Regions from separate parts of the Variovorax sp. Soil_C_33 genome, predicted to be linked through region 1. Evidence: predicted binding sites of a transcription regulator. Region 1 holds the regulator's gene; each other region holds the start of a gene.
The links. Region 1 encodes FNR, which switches genes on or off when oxygen is low (the NO sensors DNR and NnrR bind a similar motif). Its sites were predicted from a motif close to TTGATNNNNATCAA; they were not measured.

Region 1 (5,749 bases):
CCCCCAGGCGCAGGCGCTGCCACAGCCAGGGCGCAAGAACCAGCGACACGGTGCCACCTGCGGCGAAGAGCGCCATGACCCAGGCGCCTTGCAGCGGCCCGTTGGCCAAGCTCGCGAGCATGAGTGCCGAGTAGAGCAGGCCACAAGGCATGGAGACCCAGAGCGCGCCGGTCACGAGCAATCCACCGAGCGAACCGGTGAGTGGGCGAAGGCGCATCGAGAGCGTACGCCCGATGCCTTGCGCCCAGAGCGGTTGGCGCCCCAGGGCGGCAAGCCCCAGGCCCCAGGCGAGGACGAACACGTGAAGCAATACCCACAGAGGCCGCAACGCCGCAACCTGTTCGCTCGCGAAGGCCAGGCTCTGCACCGCCGCCGCGGCCAGCGCACCGGCGGCCGCATAGCCGGCCATCCGGCCCGCGTGGAAGACCACGGATACGGAAGGATCTCGCGCATCGGTCGCCAGCATCGCGGCGCCGCTCGCGGGCGCGCGAACGATGCGGATCACCCCGGAGCAGGCGGCACCGCACATCGCGACGCAGTGGGGTCCGCCGATCAATCCCATCAGGAGCGCAGTGCTGGCAAGTGCGGTCTGCATGGTCAGACGAAGTGGTCCATGCCGATGTAGACACAACCAGCCGCCGTGAGAGCGGCGATCGAGCGCGACAGCATCTCGACCTTGGCTTTGGCGTCGGCAGACGGCAGAACGAGCGATGAGTCGGCGGGGGCGACGGCAGGAGAGTTCATTTGCGGCGGTCAGTCTGCGGGCGGTGACCCACTATGCGGCCAGGTCGACCCGCCATCCTTGATGTGCGTCAAGCCCGCACGGTGCACCGCACCACAGAATGGCCACAAACCCCGACACCATCATGAAAGCCGAACACATCAAGGTCGCCTGCTCCAGCTGCACCCTGCGCGAACTGTGCATGCCTGCGGGCCTGGAGCCGGGCGAGCTGAAACGCATCGACGAGATCGTGGCCACGAGGCGCAAGGTCAGGCGCCGCGAGACGCTCTTTCGCAACGGCGAGCCCTTCACCTCCCTCTACGCGATCCGCACGGGCGTCTTCAAGACCCGCGTGGCGACCGAGGACGGGCGCGACCAGGTCACCGGTTTCCAGATGGCCGGCGAAATCATCGGCCTGGACGGCATCGTCAACAACCAGCACACCTGCGACGCGGTGGCGCTCGAGGATGCCGAGGTCTGCGTGATGCCCTTTCACCGTATCGAGGAACTCTCGCGCGAGGTCGCTGCGCTGCAGCGCCACGTGCATCAGATCATGAGTCGCGAGATCGTGCGCGAGCACGGCGTGATGCTGCTGCTGGGGAGCATGCGGGCCGAGGAGCGCCTCGCGGCCTTTCTGCTCAACCTCGTGCAGCGCCTGCATGCGCGCGGCTTCTCGCGCTCCGAGTTCGTGCTGCGCATGACGCGCGAGGAGATCGGAAGCTACCTCGGGCTCACCCTCGAAACGGTGAGCCGGACGCTCTCCAAGTTCATGGAGGATGGCATCGTCGAGGTGGAGAAGCGCAACCTTCGCATCGTCGACGCCGAGGCGCTGCGGCGCATCGTCAATCCTCCGGGTTGTTGATCTCGGAGGCTGGCCTGGTCAGAAGCAGCGTCAACGCGCTCGACCCTGTTGCCAGCACCCAGAAGGCGAAGAAGCCGGCCGCGTAGACCGCATGGCGCGACAGGCCGACGGCCTCGCCGCGCCAGTGAAGGTCGCCCGGATCGACCAGCGCGAACACCAGCAGTTCGGCCACGCTCGCCAGCAAGAAGGCGGGCCAGAGAATCGACATCCAGTCGCGCGTCTTCATGGCCGTCAGCGCTTGGGTGCGGGCAGGTCGGCGTCAGGCGTCGCCGCGTGGTTGCGCCCCGCCAGAGCGGGCATAAGCTTCTTCTCGACCGGTGGCTTGTTGATCTCGATGCCTTTTCGGTAGTAGTCCGGCGCCACCACCGGATCGGGCGTGCGCAGGGCGAGCCAGAGCGTCACGAAGCTGGCGACGACGACCAGGGCGGGCCCGGCCATCACCATCCACAGCAGCGGGAACTGCCACCAGGGGTCGCTCTTCGGGGAAGTCATCACGTGATCGTTCATCTCGTTTCCTTTCAGCGAACTCAACGAGGCACCAGGAAGGTCGCCTTCTCCGACACCTGCGCGCTGCCGTCGGCCGAGCGCACGTCGAAGTGCACGACGTGGGAACCCGCGGTGGCACTGCCATAGGGAAGCTGCAGGCGCACCGCGACCCAACGCGATTGCGCCGAACCGACCTCGACCGGTTCAGGCGGCGACACGCTCAAGCCCTGCAGTCCCGTAGCTTCGATGCGGTAGCGCTGCACCTGCTCGGTCGCGTTCATGATCTGCAGCCGATAGACGTTCTCGAGTTGGCCGCCCTCGACGATGCGCGCGAGCGAGGCCCGGTCGCGCACCACGTCGACCTTCAGCGGCATGCGCACGACCAGGCTCGCCAGCACGCCCATCGTCAGCGCAGCGAGCAAGCCCGTGTAGATCAGCACCCGTGGGCGCAGCACGCGGCGCAGCACCTGCCTGGGCGTCCAATGGCCGGCCATGCCGTTCTGTGTCGCGTAGCGGATCAGACCTCGCGGCGAGGCCATCTTGTCCATTACCGTGTTGCAGGCGTCCACACAGAGGCCGCAGCCGATGCACTCGTACTGAAGCCCCTTTCGGATATCGATGCCGGTCGGGCAGACCTGCACGCACAACGAACAATCGATGCAGTCACCAAGCCCCTGAGCCCGGGCGTTGCTGCTCTTGGAACGCACCCCACGGGGTTCGCCACGCTCGCTGTCGTAGCTCACGATCAGCGTGTCGCGATCGAACATGGCGCTCTGGAAGCGCGCATAGGGACACATGTACATACAGACCTGCTCGCGCATGAAACCCGCATTGCCGTAGGTCGCAAAGCCGTAGAAGAAGACCCAGAACACCTCCCACGAGCTCATGCGCGTCTGCAGGAACGCGAGGCTCAACTCGCGAATCGGCGTGAAGTAGCCGACGAAGGTGAAGCCGGTCCACAGTGCGATGCCGAGCCACACGATGTGCTTGAACCATTTCTTGACCAGCTTCTCCAACGAGAGATCGCCCTCGTCCAGGCGCATGCGCGCGATGCGGTTGCCTTCGATCTTGTGCTCGACCCACATGAAGATCTCGGTGTAGACGGTCTGCGGACAGGCATAGCCGCACCACAACCGCCCCGCCACCGCGGTGAAGAGGAAGAGCGACAGCGCCGAGATCACCAGCAGCCCGGTGAGGTAGATCAGATCCTGCGGGTACAGCACCAGCCCGAGGATGTAGAAGCGCCGCGCGCCCAGGTCGAACAGCACCGCCTGGCGCTGCCCCCATTCGAGCCAAGGCAGGCCATAGAAAACGAGCTGCGTCAGGAACACCATCGCCCAGCGCCAGCGCGCGAAGACGCCGAGCACCGTGCGGGGGTAGACCTTCTGGTGCGCGACGAACAGGCCGCCACCTTCCTTGGCGGCGGCGATCGGGATCACCCGACGCCTCACCGGGGTCGACGCGGAAGCGGCATCCTTCATGACAGCCTTAGGGAGCAGCGCCAGGCTTGTTCGACAAGCCCCAGACATAGGAGGCCAGCACATGGATCTGGGCCTCGGTCAGTCGGCCCTGCTGCCCCGGCATCTGATTGGTCCTGCCTGTGTTGATGATCGAGACGATAGCCTCCTGGCCGTATCCATGCAGCCAGACTCTGTCGACAAGGCTGGGCGCGCCAACCGCCGGATTGCCTGTTCCCGCGACGCCGTGGCAGGCCGCGCAGGCGCTGAACTTGCTCTTGCCCAGGCCGGCGCGGACCGAATCGTGCGGGCTGCCCGAAAGGCTCAGCACATAGTTGGCGACGTTCTTGACATCCTCGGGGGTGCCGACCGCCTCGGCCATCGGCGGCATCACGCCCTTGCGACCCAGGGTGATCGATTCCTTGATCTTCTCCGGCGCACCGCCGTGCAGCCAGTCGCCGTCGGCCAGGTTCGGGAAGCCCTTGCTGCCGCGCGCGTCCGAGCCGTGGCACTGCGCGCAGTTGTTGAGAAACAGGCGTTCCCCGATCGCAGTCGCTGCGGGTTCGCTCGCGACGCGCTCGATCGGCATGGCCGCATAGGCGGCATAGACGGGCTCGAGTTCGTGCGTGGCCCTGGCAAGGTCCTTCGCGTACTCGTTCTCGGTACTCCATGCGAGCTCGCCCTTGTAGCTGCCCAGACCAGGGTAGGCGACCAGGTAGGCCAGGCCAAAGACGATCGTGATCACGAAGAGGCCGACCCACCAGCGCGGCATCGGGTTGTTGGCTTCGCGCAGGTCCTCGTCCCAGACATGTCCGGTCGTTCCATCGGTCCCGCCCGGAACCTTCGCGCGGGCAACGAGCCACAGCAGCAGCGCACACAGCACGATGCTGCCGAGCGTGGCAAGGGCCACGTAGTTCGCCCAGAAGTCGCTGAAGAAATCGCTCATGTTGTTCTCTCAGTCCTGTTCGAACGGCAGCTGGGCTGCGCCCTCGAACCGTTTCGCGTTGCGGCGCGAGTAGGCCCATACGAAGATGCCGATGAAGGTGGCGAAGGAAGCCAGCGTGGCCACGATCCGCAAGGTGGTGATGTCCATGGCGTGCTTCTTACTTAACGGCGAGGCCGAGCGATTGCAGATAGGCCACCAGCGCGTCCATCTCGGTCTTGCCCTTCACCTCGGCCGCCGCAGTGGCGAGCTGCTCATCGGTGAAAGGCACGCCCACGCGGCGCAGGGCACGCATGTGCGAGACGGCCTGGGCGCCATCGAGCGACGCCTTCTCGAGCCAGGCGTAGGCCGGCATGTTCGACTCGGGAACCAGGTCGCGGGGGTTATTCAGGTGGATGCGGTGCCACTCGTCGCTGTACTTGCCGCCGACGCGCTGCAGATCAGGGCCGGTGCGCTTGCTGCCCCACTGGAACGGGTGGTCGTAGACGAATTCGCCGGCGACCGAGTAGTGGCCGTAGCGCAGCGTCTCGGCCCGGAACGGCCGGATCATCTGCGAGTGGCAGTTGTAGCAGCCCTCGCGCACGTAGACGTCGCGGCCCAGCACCTGCAGCGAACTCGGCGGGTGCATGCCCGTCACGGCCTGCGTGGTCGATTTCTGGAAGAACAGCGGCACGATCTCGACCAGCCCGCCGACGGCGACGACCAGCAGGATCAGCACGATCATCAGGAAGTTGTTGGTCTCGATCTTCTCGTGCGAGAAGCCGGACTTGGGAGCGTTGGAACTCATGCTTTTCTTTCTCAGGCGTGAGCGGCTGCCGGCAGCGGAATGGATGCGCGCACCGAGCGTCCCGCGATGACAGTCATCCAGACGTTCCACGCCATCACCAACATGCCGCCCAGGTAGAGCAGACCGCCAATCAGGCGCACCACGTAGTAGGGATAGGTGGCCTTGACGCTCTCGACGAAGGTGTAGGTGAGCGTGCCGTCCGGGTTGATGGAGCGCCACATCAGGCCCTGCATGACGCCGGCGATCCACATGGCGGCGATGTAGAGCACGATGCCGATGGTCGACATCCAGAAATGCAGTTCGATCGCCTTGACGCTGTGCATCTCGGTGCGGCTGTACATCCTCGGGATCAGGTAGTAGAGCGAGCCCATCGAGATCAGTCCCACCCACCCGAGCGCGCCGGCGTGCACGTGGCCCACGGTCCAGTCCGTGTAGTGGGAGAGCGCGTTGACCGTCTTGATCGACATCATCGGACCCTCGAAGGTCGCCATGC
Region 2 (5,749 bases), on a different contig from region 1:
TGCGCCATCACCTGGCGCAGGACCGACCGCCCGGCTCGGGCAACCGGCCCTACCGAGCTGCCAGCCCTCGAGCACGGAGGTCGTTGAGAGGTGTTGCAGGTCATGCAGGTGATTTGGGCGAATCGATTGATCGGTCGTTGAGCCATATCAAGGGGCCACTCGCCAAGCGCCGATAGCCTTGTGTCTTTCTACTAAGGAGATCACATGGCTGCCCTGGACCGATCCGGCGCATTCTTGCTCGACTTGCCCTTCATGGACCAGGCCCGCAAGGAGTTCATCGCGCTCCTGGACTTGGTGGACGAGGCCGACAACACCCAGCTGCCGTCAGCCTGGCGCAACCTGGTCGAGTGTGCCGCGGAGCACTTCGCGCGCGAGGACATCTGGATGCGGACGACCGGCTATGCATCGCACAAGGATCACGCGATCCAGCACCGCGTTGTGCTCTCGGTGATGCGCGAAGGTGTGCTGCAGGCCGAGGAGGGTCGACTGTTGCAGGTGCGAGATATGGCGCGTCAGCTGAGAGACTGGTATGCGAAGCATGTGCAGACAATGGACGCTGCGCTCGCCCTCCATCTGCGCAGTGCGCGGTTCGTGCCGGCGAAGGCCGACGTGCAGGCGCAGATCACGCCCCCCGTGTGGTCGGCCTTGCGTGCAGCGGTGGAGCACGCTTCCTCGCCCTGAGCGCTAGATGGCGGTCCCGGGCAGCTGCAGGCCGCCGCGGCCGGTGAGGCGTGCAGTGATCGCCGCCTTCAGCGGTGGCAGATGCTGGGCGCCGCGAAGGATCAGCTGCCGTCCCTGCTGCATTCAGTTTCCTCCCTGGATGAGGAGCCGAATTGTGGACGGAGCAACAGCGCTCGCCTTGACGGAGGTCAAGGGTTGGCGAGACGGGCCTTGGCGCCCGAAGGTCAACATGTGGCGCGTCAGATCGAGCGCCGTGGGCGATGGGGCGGCGGCAATGCTCCAGCGTTCAGCGGGGCAGCGTGAACTGACAGGCGTGGCACCGGATGGCCGCCGGTTCGATCAGCATGCGTTCGCGCGCGATGACGCGCTCGCAATCGAGGCAGAGCGCGTAGCGCCCCAGCGAGATGCGTTGGAGCGCCTGTTCGATATCCTGCAGCGATGGCCGACGAACTTTGACGGCAGCGAAGGGCGTGACATCGTGGACTTCCCCAGCCGACGAAGGGCAGGGCCCGGAGCCCTGCGCGGCTGGCCCGTGCGCAGGACGCTCGCCGTTCAGCTGGGCGCGCTCGCTGAGCGCCCACCGCTTCATGATGTCCAGACGCTCGATGAAGGACTGCAGATCTTCCGGCTTTATGTGGTTCATGGTGGTGGTCCGGGATGAGGTTGACGGGCCGCCAGTATCCGGAGGTCCATCCGCACGGGATTTGATCCGCGTCAACTTCCGCGTCGCCCCCCGAAACTGCGCGCAGCTGCCAGCTTTGAGTCCCCCAACCGCCTGTCGGCAGCAAGGCGGCGTTAATGGAAGTGATCGTTGCGCCTACAGCGCGCGCACTTGCGGCAGGTCAAGTCCATCCGATCGGCCGTGTGTCACGCGCAACTCGATACCGGAGAGACTGCCATGACCCACATCACGTCAAGGATCATTCGCGAGGAACACTCGGCCCTGGCGGCCATGCTGCGTTCCATGCTTTTGCTGCTCTTGCAGCACCGCAACCAGGGCACGCTTGCGCAGACTTTGAGTCATTCTGCGTGGGCTTCACCGTTGACTTGTTGATCCCGAACAACCTTCCATGGCTTGACGGGCATCGAGGGGGGCGCCTCGCGCGGCAGGGCGATCGAGCCCACTGTCGCTGCCGTCAGGAGGCCGCACCGCGGCGACGCCGCATCTCCGCGCCCATCGCGTCGCGCGCGCAATCGTCGAGCAGCGCGGCCGCAGCCGGATAGGCGAGCTGCTCTTCGGCTTCGATGTGAGCTCCATAAAGGCGCGTGAATGCATCGATCTGCGCTGCGCTGTCCGCCGGGATCGCCTGGATCTCTGCACGCTGGAGCTGTTCGAGGATCGCGCGCACCGTGCGCCAGCGCGCCTCCATCTGAAGATGGTCCTGCTGCAGGCGCGCGACCAGCGCGAGCATGGAAGGATCGCCGCGCCCGGCCAGGGTCGGGAACACGTGATTCTCCTCGTCGAGATGGTGCTGCGGCGCGGCCATATCGAAGTAGCGCATGACGTCGCGGGCGGCCTGCCGTGCCTGTGCATCTGCACCGTGACGCGCGACATGGGCGCGCAGCCGAGCGAGGAGCCCGAGCGTGCGCTGCATGCGCTCGTGGCAGGCTTCCATCATCTCGAAGGGTTGCTCGAATCCGGCCGCTGGCGATGCGATGAGAGAGGCCAGGCGCGAAGAGCGGGTCATGGCGCGGGGACCAGTTCGGAAACATAGCGCTCAAGGTCCGGCCGCGCCGCACCGGCAACGTGGGCCAGGACGGTACCCACGCTGATGAAGCACAGCGGTTCCTCTTGGGGGTCCAGAGCGAACAGCGCGCGCAGTCCGGCGGATTGCAGCGCCTTGCCGGAGGTCAGTGCCGAGCCGTAGCCGAGGACCGTCGCGGTCAGAAGCATGTTCTGGATGGCGCATCCGGCCGACACGATCCTCTCGGCGGCCGGAATCTCCTCGTTGTCGGGGCCCAGCCGCACGATCGCCAGCATCAGGACCGGAGCGCGAAAGGCCTTCTCGCGCGCCATGCCCCGCTCGTCAGGCGTGGCTTGCTGCAGGGACTGCGCGAATACATCAGCGAGGCGCCCGCGTTGCGGCGGCGGCACGACGACAAAGCGCCACGGAACCAGGCCGCCGTGATCCGGGGCCGCGGCCGCGGCGCCGAGGATCTGCTCGAGTTCGGACCGCTCAGGTCCCGGCGTGCCAAGCCGCTTGGGCAGCACTGTGCGGCGCGTGTGCAGGAGTGCTGCCAACTGCCGTTCAGTGACAGGCGGATCGGCCAGGACGGCCGTCGTAGCGCAGGCGTCCGTATCAGGAGGCATGTCGAATTCCCCAAATGAGCATGAGAGCGGTCCGCAAGAGGGCGGGGTCAGCATGGTCCGCCCGAGCCGGAAGGTCAAGATGGCGGAAACACGCAGCAGCGTCGCGGCCGCCGGGCCGGATTCATCCGCAACTCCCGAGGTGCCCGCACTGGGTGCAGTAGTCGCAACCGTCCTTTCGGATCATGGCGTGGGCGCCGCATTCCGGGCACTTGGCGCCCATCAAGGCTGGGGAGGCAGCACCCGTCGGGGTCGAAACGTCCGGTGCCGTCGGCGCGGAGCCGCTTCGCTTGGCGATCAACTTCTGAATCGCGTACGCGATGGCACCGACTTCGGAGTCGTGCCACATGGGCACCTGGCTACCGTCGGCCTTCACGTGATGGCCCAGATGCACGGGACCACGGTCCCATGCCACCTTGCGCATGTCGGCGAGCGCGCGTTCGAGAAAGCCCCGCGCGCGGCCAGCGACAGCAGCCGCATGCTCGCGGTGATCCACTGCTGCGATTCGCCGCTCTGGCCGACGGGCATGAAGAATTCGATGGCCCGTTCCCGCCCGTCGGCCAGGGGCAGGAAGGACACCACCAAATAGAGCGTCTGCCGGCCCTGCTGTGTCCAGTACTCGATCTTCTCCGCGCTGGCATTCAAGGCACCCGTCGGACGGCTCTCGATCATCGCGCGAATCGAGTCGGCCGCGGCGTTGTCCGCGCGAGGGCGCGCCCTCGCGCGCTGTCGGCGCGACATCCAGCACCGACCCCAGGATGCTGTTGGGTCGGTAGGTGGCCAGTCCATTCAGGTTGGCTGTCCAGGCGTGCTGGTAGAGTCTCTAGAAGTCCTCATAGGGGCAATCGACCGGCACGTTGACCGTCTTTGAGATGGCGGTGTCGACGAAGGGCTGCACCGCTTCCATCATGGCCAGATGGCCGGCCGCGGGAGGACCGGTCGAACACGTCGATGTAGCTGCACGGGCCTGAGGCCAGCGAAGCGGTGGCACGCACCTCCGCGCCGCGTGGTCGGATACGGGAAAAGTCATAGCCGACGCCGCCGCCACGGCGCATGGTCTCAGCGGCCTCGCGCAATGCCTCGTAGATGCCGGCGTAGCCGGCTTCATCCTGGCCTTGAATGCAGTCACTCATGATGCGCCCGGCCCCGATGGCCCCTGCGCGCAGGTTGGCGAGGAAGCGCGCCTGCCACTGGGCGCGTTCCCCTTCGGCCTCGACCGACACCAGCCGTGCGCGACGCGCGCAAACAGGTCCTCGGCCTCCTGCTCTCCGGGCTTGAGGTAATTTTCCATCAGCACGTCGCGGCTGATGGGCTGCACCGGCAGCAACGAACTCAAACCAACGTCATCACGCTTCATACGACGAACTTCTTGGATTTGGCGCTCGAACGGCACGAGCCGGCGCCCTGGTCGAACAAGCGGTGCGCGTCGTGAGCGCTTGAGCGGGCATCGCCGCGCGCGGCGGGCTGCTGCGAAAGGGTTGGGCTGGCTATGCTTGTGTGCTGTGCACGATGGTCTCTCCTGAAGGGTGCTTGAGCTTGGGGATCAGACGCCTCGAGCTGCCCGTGAACCATGTCCAGTGAGAGAAAGCTGGGCGTCGACGATTGCGAGTTGCAGTTGAGGCCACGGGGAGATGCGGCGAAGTGGCTAGATGATTCGGGAGAAGCGAGCGCGCTTGCGATCCGTTTGCAGATAGCGGTCAAAGACCATCGCCACGGCACGTACGAAGAACCAGCCTTTGTCGGTGACCGTCAGATCGCGGTCCGTGAGGCAAATCAGGCCGTCCGCCTCCAGCTGGCCGAGGGCGGTCAGTTCGGACGCGAAGTAGTCACGGAAGGTGATCAGGTGGGCGATGTCGATCGACTCGAAGTCGACGTGGCCCTGGCACATGATGGCCATGATCACCGCGCGGCGCAGCACGTCGTCGCGCGACAGCGCGAGCCCGCGCACCACCGGCAGCCGTCCCTGGTTGAGGTGGTCGTAGTACTCCTCCAGGGTCTTTGCGTTCTGGCTGTAGGTGCCGCCAACCCTTCCGATTGCCGATACGCCAAGGGCGACAAGGTCGCAGTCCGGCTGCGTGCTGTAGCCCTGGAAATTGCGGTGCAGCCGACCTTGGCGTTTCGCGACAGCCAGGCTGTCGTCCGGCAACGCGAAGTGGTCCATGCCGATGTAGACATAGCCAGCGGAGGTGAGGGCGGCGATGGAGCGCGACAGCATCTCGATCTTCGTGGCCGCGTAGGGCAACTCGTCGGCGGCGATCCTGCGCTGCGGTTTGAACCTCTCGGGCAGGTGCGCGTAGGCATAGAGGGCGATGCGGTCCGGACGCAGTTGGCAGATCTGCGCCAATGTGCGGTCGAACGAGGCGGCGCTTTGGCGCGGCAGCCCATAGATCAGGTCGACGTTGATGGACTGGAACTGCAACTCGCGCGCCGACGCGACGAGATCGAATACTTGTTGTGCGGGCTGGATGCGATGTACCGCTTGCTGGACGTCGGGGTCGAAGTCCTGGACGCCGAAGCTCAAACGATTGAAGCCCAGGCGGGCCAGGTGGGCAAGGCGGTCGGCGTCGACCGTGCGTGGATCGATCTCGATGGAACATTCGGCGCCCGGCGCGAATGAAAAAGCTTCGCGCAGCATCCGGATCAGGTCGGTCAGGCCGTCATCGCTCAGGAAGGTCGGCGTCCCGCCGCCAAGGTGAAGCTGGCTCACCGCCGTCCGTGCGCTCAATTGCGCCGCGTGCAGGGCGATCTCCTTCTCTAGGT
Region 3 (5,749 bases), on a different contig from region 1:
ACCCTCTTCCAGCAGCAGCGAGGCGCACCAAGGAGAATGTGATGAACGCCTCGCATGCATCCAGCGGCTACGAACTGCGCTTCCAGCCACTCTTCGCCGGCCGACGCGCCTACGCCTTTCCGTGCGACCCGACAGGCCATGTGGACATGGATTCGCTCGGCGAGCGAATGCTGAACAACTATCTCTATGCGCGCGCCATGATCGGACGCGAACTTTCGTGGCCGGACGTGATTCCGAGCCTTCCAAACTGAGCGCCACCGCCAGCGGGAACTGGCGCCCCAGCCTCTCCACGCCGAATGAGAGTCCGGTACACCCCGACTCCGGTGCGCCGCCGGCTTGACTCATGGGGACAGCGCAAGCCAACGCGCGCTCAGTGCGACCGTATCCACCGGCTCGTCCGTGATGACCTCAAGCGCGAGAGCACACTCGCCCGGATCCAGTGGCTCGTGGGTGGCGAGCTGCCGCTCCAGCACGGCCAGGGTCGCCTCCGACGCATCGCGTCCCTCGGCTTCACGCGCCACCACCCGCCGCCGCAGCTGCGTATCGGCCGCGCGGCAACGAAGAATCGAAAACGGCACACGCAGCTCAGCCGCCAGCGCCCGGAACGCCAGCCGCTCGTCGCGACGCAGGAAGGCCGCGTCGACGATCACCGGGTAGCCGGCCTGCAGCGCTGCGCGCGCGCACTCGGCCAGCCGGGCCAAGGTGCGCCGCGTCGCATCCTGCGTGTAGATCTCGGCACCCTGCTCGGCTGAACGTTGCTGCGCCCCGAGCCCGAAGAGGCGTTTGCGCTCGACATCTGACCGGATGCGGATCGCGCCGGCGGCCGCGAGCAGCGCCGCGGCCATGGTCGACTTTCCCGAGCCCGACAGCCCGTGCGTGATCATCAGGCGCGGCGCGGCGCCTGAGGTCTGCTGTTCCGCACAGGCCAGGTAGTCCGGCTCGAGAGGCGGCGCAGCATCAGCGCCGGCGCGCACACGCAGCCGGCCGACCAGCGCACGCACCAGGGCTCTATACACCTCGTAGAAGCGCAACACCGGCACACCGGCGTAGTCGCCGCTGTGCTGCAGGTACGCGTCGAGAAAGCGGAACGCGAGATCCTTTCGACCATGCGCCTTGAGGTCCATCGTGAGGAAGGCGACGTCGCTCATCACGTCGATCCAACGCAGAGCAGGATCGAATTCGATGCAGTCGAAGGCGGTCAGGTGGTCATCGACCAGCACCACATTGGCCAGATGAAGATCGCCGTGGCATTCGCGCACCGCACCGCTGCGCTGCCGCGCAAACCAGGCCGTGCGCAACGCCTTCCTTTGCTCGAAAATCCATGCCTGCAGATTCCTTGTGCGCTTCGCGCCATCATCGGCGCGCAGACGTGCCAAGGCATCGACTGCCGAGCGCCCCACCCGGGTCGGAGCACCGAACGCGGACGCCGGCGCCGCAACCTGTGCCTGGGCGTGGAAGGCGGCCAGCCGCTGCGCAAACTGTTCAAGACGGCCATCCGCCAGCCGCCCGGCCGGCAGCAAGCGTTGCAGCAATGCATCCTCGGGAAAGCGCCGCATGCAGACGACGAAGTCGATGGCTTCGCCTTCACCCAGGCGCGGAGCCTGCCTGGTGCCGGTCACCGGCACCACGCCGAGGTACAGCGAAGGCGCAAGCCGCCGGTTGAGGCGCACTTCCTCCTCGCAATAATGCTTGCGTGCCGCGAGCGTGCTGAAGTCGAGGAAACCCAAGGAGACAGGCCTTTTCAGCTTGTAGGCCACCTGCGCGGTCAGCAGCACCCAGGAGATGTGGGTCTCCACCAGCGCGACCGCTTGGCCGGTGTCCGACCGCAGGCGATCGCGCAGGGCCGTCACCAGCGTACGGTCTGCCGCGACGGCCGCGGAATCCGTCAACTTCATGCCCACAGTCTCCATGGCCTGGGTCCACTCGTTCCGAGCGCGGGATCGGACGAGACTACTTCGCCTTGCGCTTCTTGCCGCGTCTGGCCTTCTCCTTGACCTGCTGCTGGTTGGCCTTGTGCAACAACTGCTTCTTGAACTCCCCGACCGCCGACCGGTCATGCGCGTAGCTGACGACTCGGTAGACATGGCGGGCGACGTTGCCGCTTCCCACATTGCAGACCACCGTGTCATTCTCGCCGTCGAAATCGGGGGCCTCCTGGCCGAGCCAGTCGTGGTTTTCTATGGTGGTTTCGATGCGGCAATCGGCCGGCAGCCCGATGCCCATCCTCCTGAGAAACTCCCGCGGCCTGCCGAGATAGGCCTTGAATTCCAGGGGCGTGCACTCCCAGAAATGGGCATTGAAGGGTTCTGCCCGAAGGATCTTGGACCGGGCGGAGAAATCGACGATCTTTGTGGGCATGCTCAGACTCCTGGACGGCGTGGAGGAACAAGACGGAGGCGGTCGCCCCGATGACAAGCTGTTAGCTCAACGTCGACGCGGGAAAGTCTCATCGCCCAGTTTCTGCGCAACACCGGATGGCAGGCTTGACGCGCATCAAGATCCACATCGATCGCGACTACGCCGCATCGGGCTCGTCGCATCAGGCTGGCCGCTTGAGGCAGCCAGATTCTCGACCGTCGTTGCCAGCCGCTGCGCTACCCGCCACCCCGCCAGGCCAGTCTGAGGGCCATCACCGCGCGCAAGGCCGGCATTGCGCGGAATGCAGCTGCGCGTTGTCCATCGCAACACCTGGGCGCCCCCCGAGCGCTGGCTAGCGCAGCAGCCTCGCCTCACACCTGGGCCGTCGCGGGCGCTGACGCTGCGCGGCTTGGTTCGGCATCTGGCTGATGGGCGTTGACCACCAGTACGGGGACCGGTGAGATGCGCAGGACCTGTTCCGCATCGCTGCCCAGCAGCACGCGCCCGACGCCATGGCGACCGTGCGTGCCGATCACGATGAGCTCGGCGTTCCACGCCCTCGCCTGCTCGACGACGAGTTCCGATACGCGACCCGCAAGCGAGGTGAAAAGCACCGTTTCCGCCTTGATCCCGGCGCGCTCCGCAAGCTCCCTCCCCTGCCGGAGAACCTGCTCGCCGGCTGCTTCCATCAACGGGACCACGTCCGAACTGTAGACCGCGAAGGTCTCGAAGCCGGTCACATACTTCAATTCGTCCACGACGTGCACGAGCCTCAGTGTCGCGCCCGTGAGCTTGGCCAGGCGAAGAGCCTCATCCAGGCCACGCAGAGAGGTCGGGCTGCCATCGACGGGAACCAGAATACGTTGGTACATGACTATCCTTCGAGTGAGACGGTAAAAGTTCGCTCAATTTCAGCGGCCGGAGGCCCTTCGACCTTGCTGCACGTCAACTCAGGGCGCGTTGCCGCACGCGCCTAGTTCAATGCGCCATCAAGACCGGAAAGGTCATGTGCGCGAGGATCTGCTGCGTGACGCCGCCAAGCACCACCTCGCGCAGGCGCGAGTGCTCATAGCCGCCCATCACCATCAGGTCGGCGCCGAGATCGCAGGCCCGCGAAAGCAGCGCGGCTGCGATGTCGATCTCGATCACGTCCTCCTCGGCCGTTGCTTTGACGCCGTGCCGCTGGAGCCACTGGAGTGTTTCGGCAACAAGCAATCGCGCCGGCTCGTGAGGCTGACCGAGTCTGCGGCAGAAAACGAGCTTCACCTGGCGCGCCTTGGCCAGCAGCGGCAACGCAGCGCGCATCGCCACCCCCGACGCGCGGGATCCATCCCACGCGACGAACACGTTCCTCGCTTCCGGCTGGGCGATTCCCGCGTAGGGAACGACCAGCACAGGACGGCCGGCCTGCAGCATCACGCGCGGCACGAGGCCGTGCGCCGGTGTGTCCGACCTCGCCGAGCGATCCTCCTGGCCTAGCACAATCAGGTCGCTCGAGCGACCATGCTGCACGATGGCATCGACTGCCGTCCCATCGGTCAGTCGAATCTCGTGCGACACGGGATTCGGCCCGGACACCCGGACCTTGAAACTTTCACTGATCGCTTCCGCGCGCCGGCGCAGATGGTCCGCCGATTCGGCGATGAAGTCGGTGACACCCGTCGGGATCGCATCCGCGGGAATGACGCCGTCATACAAACCCGTCGGCACGAGGCCTATCAGGTGACTGCCGTGCGCCCTGGCGAGCCCCGCCGCGAGCGCGACGCGGGCGGAACACCTGTCCGTGTGGTCCAGGTGAACCAGGATGGTCTTGAAGTCCATAGGTCATCCTTTCGAAGAAGTTCGCATCCTCGACCACCTCACCTCCAATCAACTTGACGGCGATCAAATGCGCAGCACGCCCAGATCGATGGCTCGAACACTGGAAGCTTGATCCAGCGCAACAACCTGCGCGCCACAACGATGGAATATGTCAAGCATTCGGGGCGAAACAGGAAGGCGCCCATGTCGCTCACTCGACATGACAGCCGAACCCTCCCTTTTGTTCGCTCCTTGGCTTCAAGACTGAAGGAGACCCAGCGATGTGCATGAATCTCTTGGGGAAGCTCGCCGGGGCGAAGCTCCCCCTCACCATTTCCGACAAAGCCCTGATTGACCGGTTGCGGGTGCTTGACGCCATGGGATACGTCAAGGCATTCATTCCAGCCGTCCACGTCGATTGCGACAACTGCGCGCGCCAGGATCCCGCCATCGCCTTGGAGGTCACGCCACGCGGTCGAAAGGCGTTGGGCGATGAGCAGGATCGGGAGGCGACGCAGGTGCAGCAGCCGGCGCGGATGCCGCCGCAGGAGGAGCGCTCGCGCGGCGCCCATCTGGCCTGGTGGCACGGCGGCAGGAGACTTCGATCCGGCACCTGACGAGGGGCAACGAGTGGCGCCGACTGCGTCGCGCTCATGCCTTGATTCAGCGCAGGGCATCGGCACTGATTGACTCCTACATTGATTGCGCATCAACGCAGCGGAGATCGCATGACCAAGGTTCTTGTCGTCATCTATTCCTATACGGGCACGTCCCGTCGCGTGGCGCAGCTACTGCGCGACGGGCAAGGCTGGGAAGTCGCCGAGATCGCGGAAGTGCGGCCGCGCAGCGGCGCCTTGGGGAACATGCGCTGTCTGCTCGATTCCCTGTTCCGACGGTGTCCGGCGATTCGGTATGACGGCCCGCTGCCCAGGGGGTTCGATACGGTGGTGCTGGTGTCTCCCGTCTGGGGACAGCAACTTGCCGGACCGATGCGCAGCTTCGTCACGAGGCGGCGCGATCATCTTCCCGATGTGGCCGTGGTGTCGGTCATGGGCGGCAGCGGTGCGCCCAATGCCATTGCCGAGATCGGCCGGATCATCGGTCGCGCTCCCATCCTGAGCATCGCGCTCACCACGCGAGAGGTCCAAGACGGCAGCTGCGCCGAGCGCCTGCAGAGGTTCGGCACAGCGATAAGGCTCTCCAGTGTGCAACGCAATGGACGCACAGCCGCTCACGCGCACGATCATCGTGTCACCTCAGGCCCTCCGATGGGCGCGATCGAACCCGGCCCGGCAACCCCAACTCCTCGAGATACTCCATGTACGGCTTCACCATCACGCTGAGCCATACCCCTTTCGACGAGGTCGTGGCCAAGGTCATTGACGCGCTCAGGGGCGAAGGCTTCGGCGTTCTCAGCGACATCGACATGCAGCGCACGATGAAGGACAAGCTCGACATCGACACGCGCCCGTATCGCATCCTTGGCGCCTGCCACCCGCGGCTCGCGCACCGGGCCCTGCAAGCCGAGCCCGACATCGGTCTGCTGCTGCCCTGCAATGTGGTGGTGCGCGAGGATGGGCCTGAACGCGTG

Region 2: AC3A6B_RS26870 (TraR/DksA family transcriptional regulator) is a predicted target of FNR. The motif match lies at 1,386-1,399, and genes of this name have one in related genera.
Region 3: AC3A6B_RS27005 (universal stress protein) is a predicted target of FNR. The motif match lies at 3,294-3,307, and genes of this name have one in related genera.

Annotation. Positions count from the first base shown of each region.
Region 1 covers NZ_JBDGJK010000015.1:34,395-40,143, forward strand. The annotation lists gene AC3A6B_RS21690 (sulfite exporter TauE/SafE family protein) at 1-595, opposite strand, end outside; gene AC3A6B_RS21695 (hypothetical protein) at 598-744, opposite strand; gene fnr (fumarate/nitrate reduction transcriptional regulator Fnr) at 867-1,583, shown strand; gene AC3A6B_RS21705 (hypothetical protein) at 1,564-1,809, opposite strand; gene AC3A6B_RS21710 (FixH family protein) at 1,815-2,090, opposite strand; gene ccoG (cytochrome c oxidase accessory protein CcoG) at 2,111-3,550, opposite strand; gene ccoP (cytochrome-c oxidase, cbb3-type subunit III) at 3,558-4,472, opposite strand; gene AC3A6B_RS21725 (cbb3-type cytochrome oxidase subunit 3) at 4,482-4,619, opposite strand; gene ccoO (cytochrome-c oxidase, cbb3-type subunit II) at 4,630-5,256, opposite strand; gene ccoN (cytochrome-c oxidase, cbb3-type subunit I) at 5,268-5,749, opposite strand, start outside.
Region 2 covers NZ_JBDGJK010000023.1:18,556-24,304, reverse strand. The annotation lists gene AC3A6B_RS26880 (YitT family protein) at 1-176, shown strand, start outside; gene AC3A6B_RS26875 (bacteriohemerythrin) at 205-681, shown strand; gene AC3A6B_RS26870 (TraR/DksA family transcriptional regulator) at 968-1,324, opposite strand; gene AC3A6B_RS26865 (hypothetical protein) at 1,580-1,735, shown strand; gene AC3A6B_RS26860 (hemerythrin domain-containing protein) at 1,818-2,369, opposite strand; gene AC3A6B_RS26855 (nitroreductase family protein) at 2,366-2,923, opposite strand; partial or broken gene AC3A6B_RS26850 (adenosylcobalamin-dependent ribonucleoside-diphosphate reductase) at 3,114-3,920, opposite strand; gene AC3A6B_RS26845 (hypothetical protein) at 3,823-4,044, opposite strand; gene AC3A6B_RS26840 (hypothetical protein) at 4,218-4,421, shown strand; gene hemN (oxygen-independent coproporphyrinogen III oxidase) at 4,635-5,749, opposite strand, start outside.
Region 3 covers NZ_JBDGJK010000023.1:42,710-48,458, forward strand. The annotation lists gene AC3A6B_RS26990 (hypothetical protein) at 42-251, shown strand; gene AC3A6B_RS26995 (bifunctional aminoglycoside phosphotransferase/ATP-binding protein) at 342-1,895, opposite strand; gene AC3A6B_RS27000 (hypothetical protein) at 1,951-2,358, opposite strand; gene AC3A6B_RS27005 (universal stress protein) at 2,730-3,230, opposite strand; gene AC3A6B_RS27010 (universal stress protein) at 3,337-4,179, opposite strand; gene AC3A6B_RS27015 (hypothetical protein) at 4,440-4,775, shown strand; gene AC3A6B_RS27020 (flavodoxin family protein) at 4,887-5,501, shown strand; gene AC3A6B_RS27025 (DUF302 domain-containing protein) at 5,477-5,749, shown strand, end outside.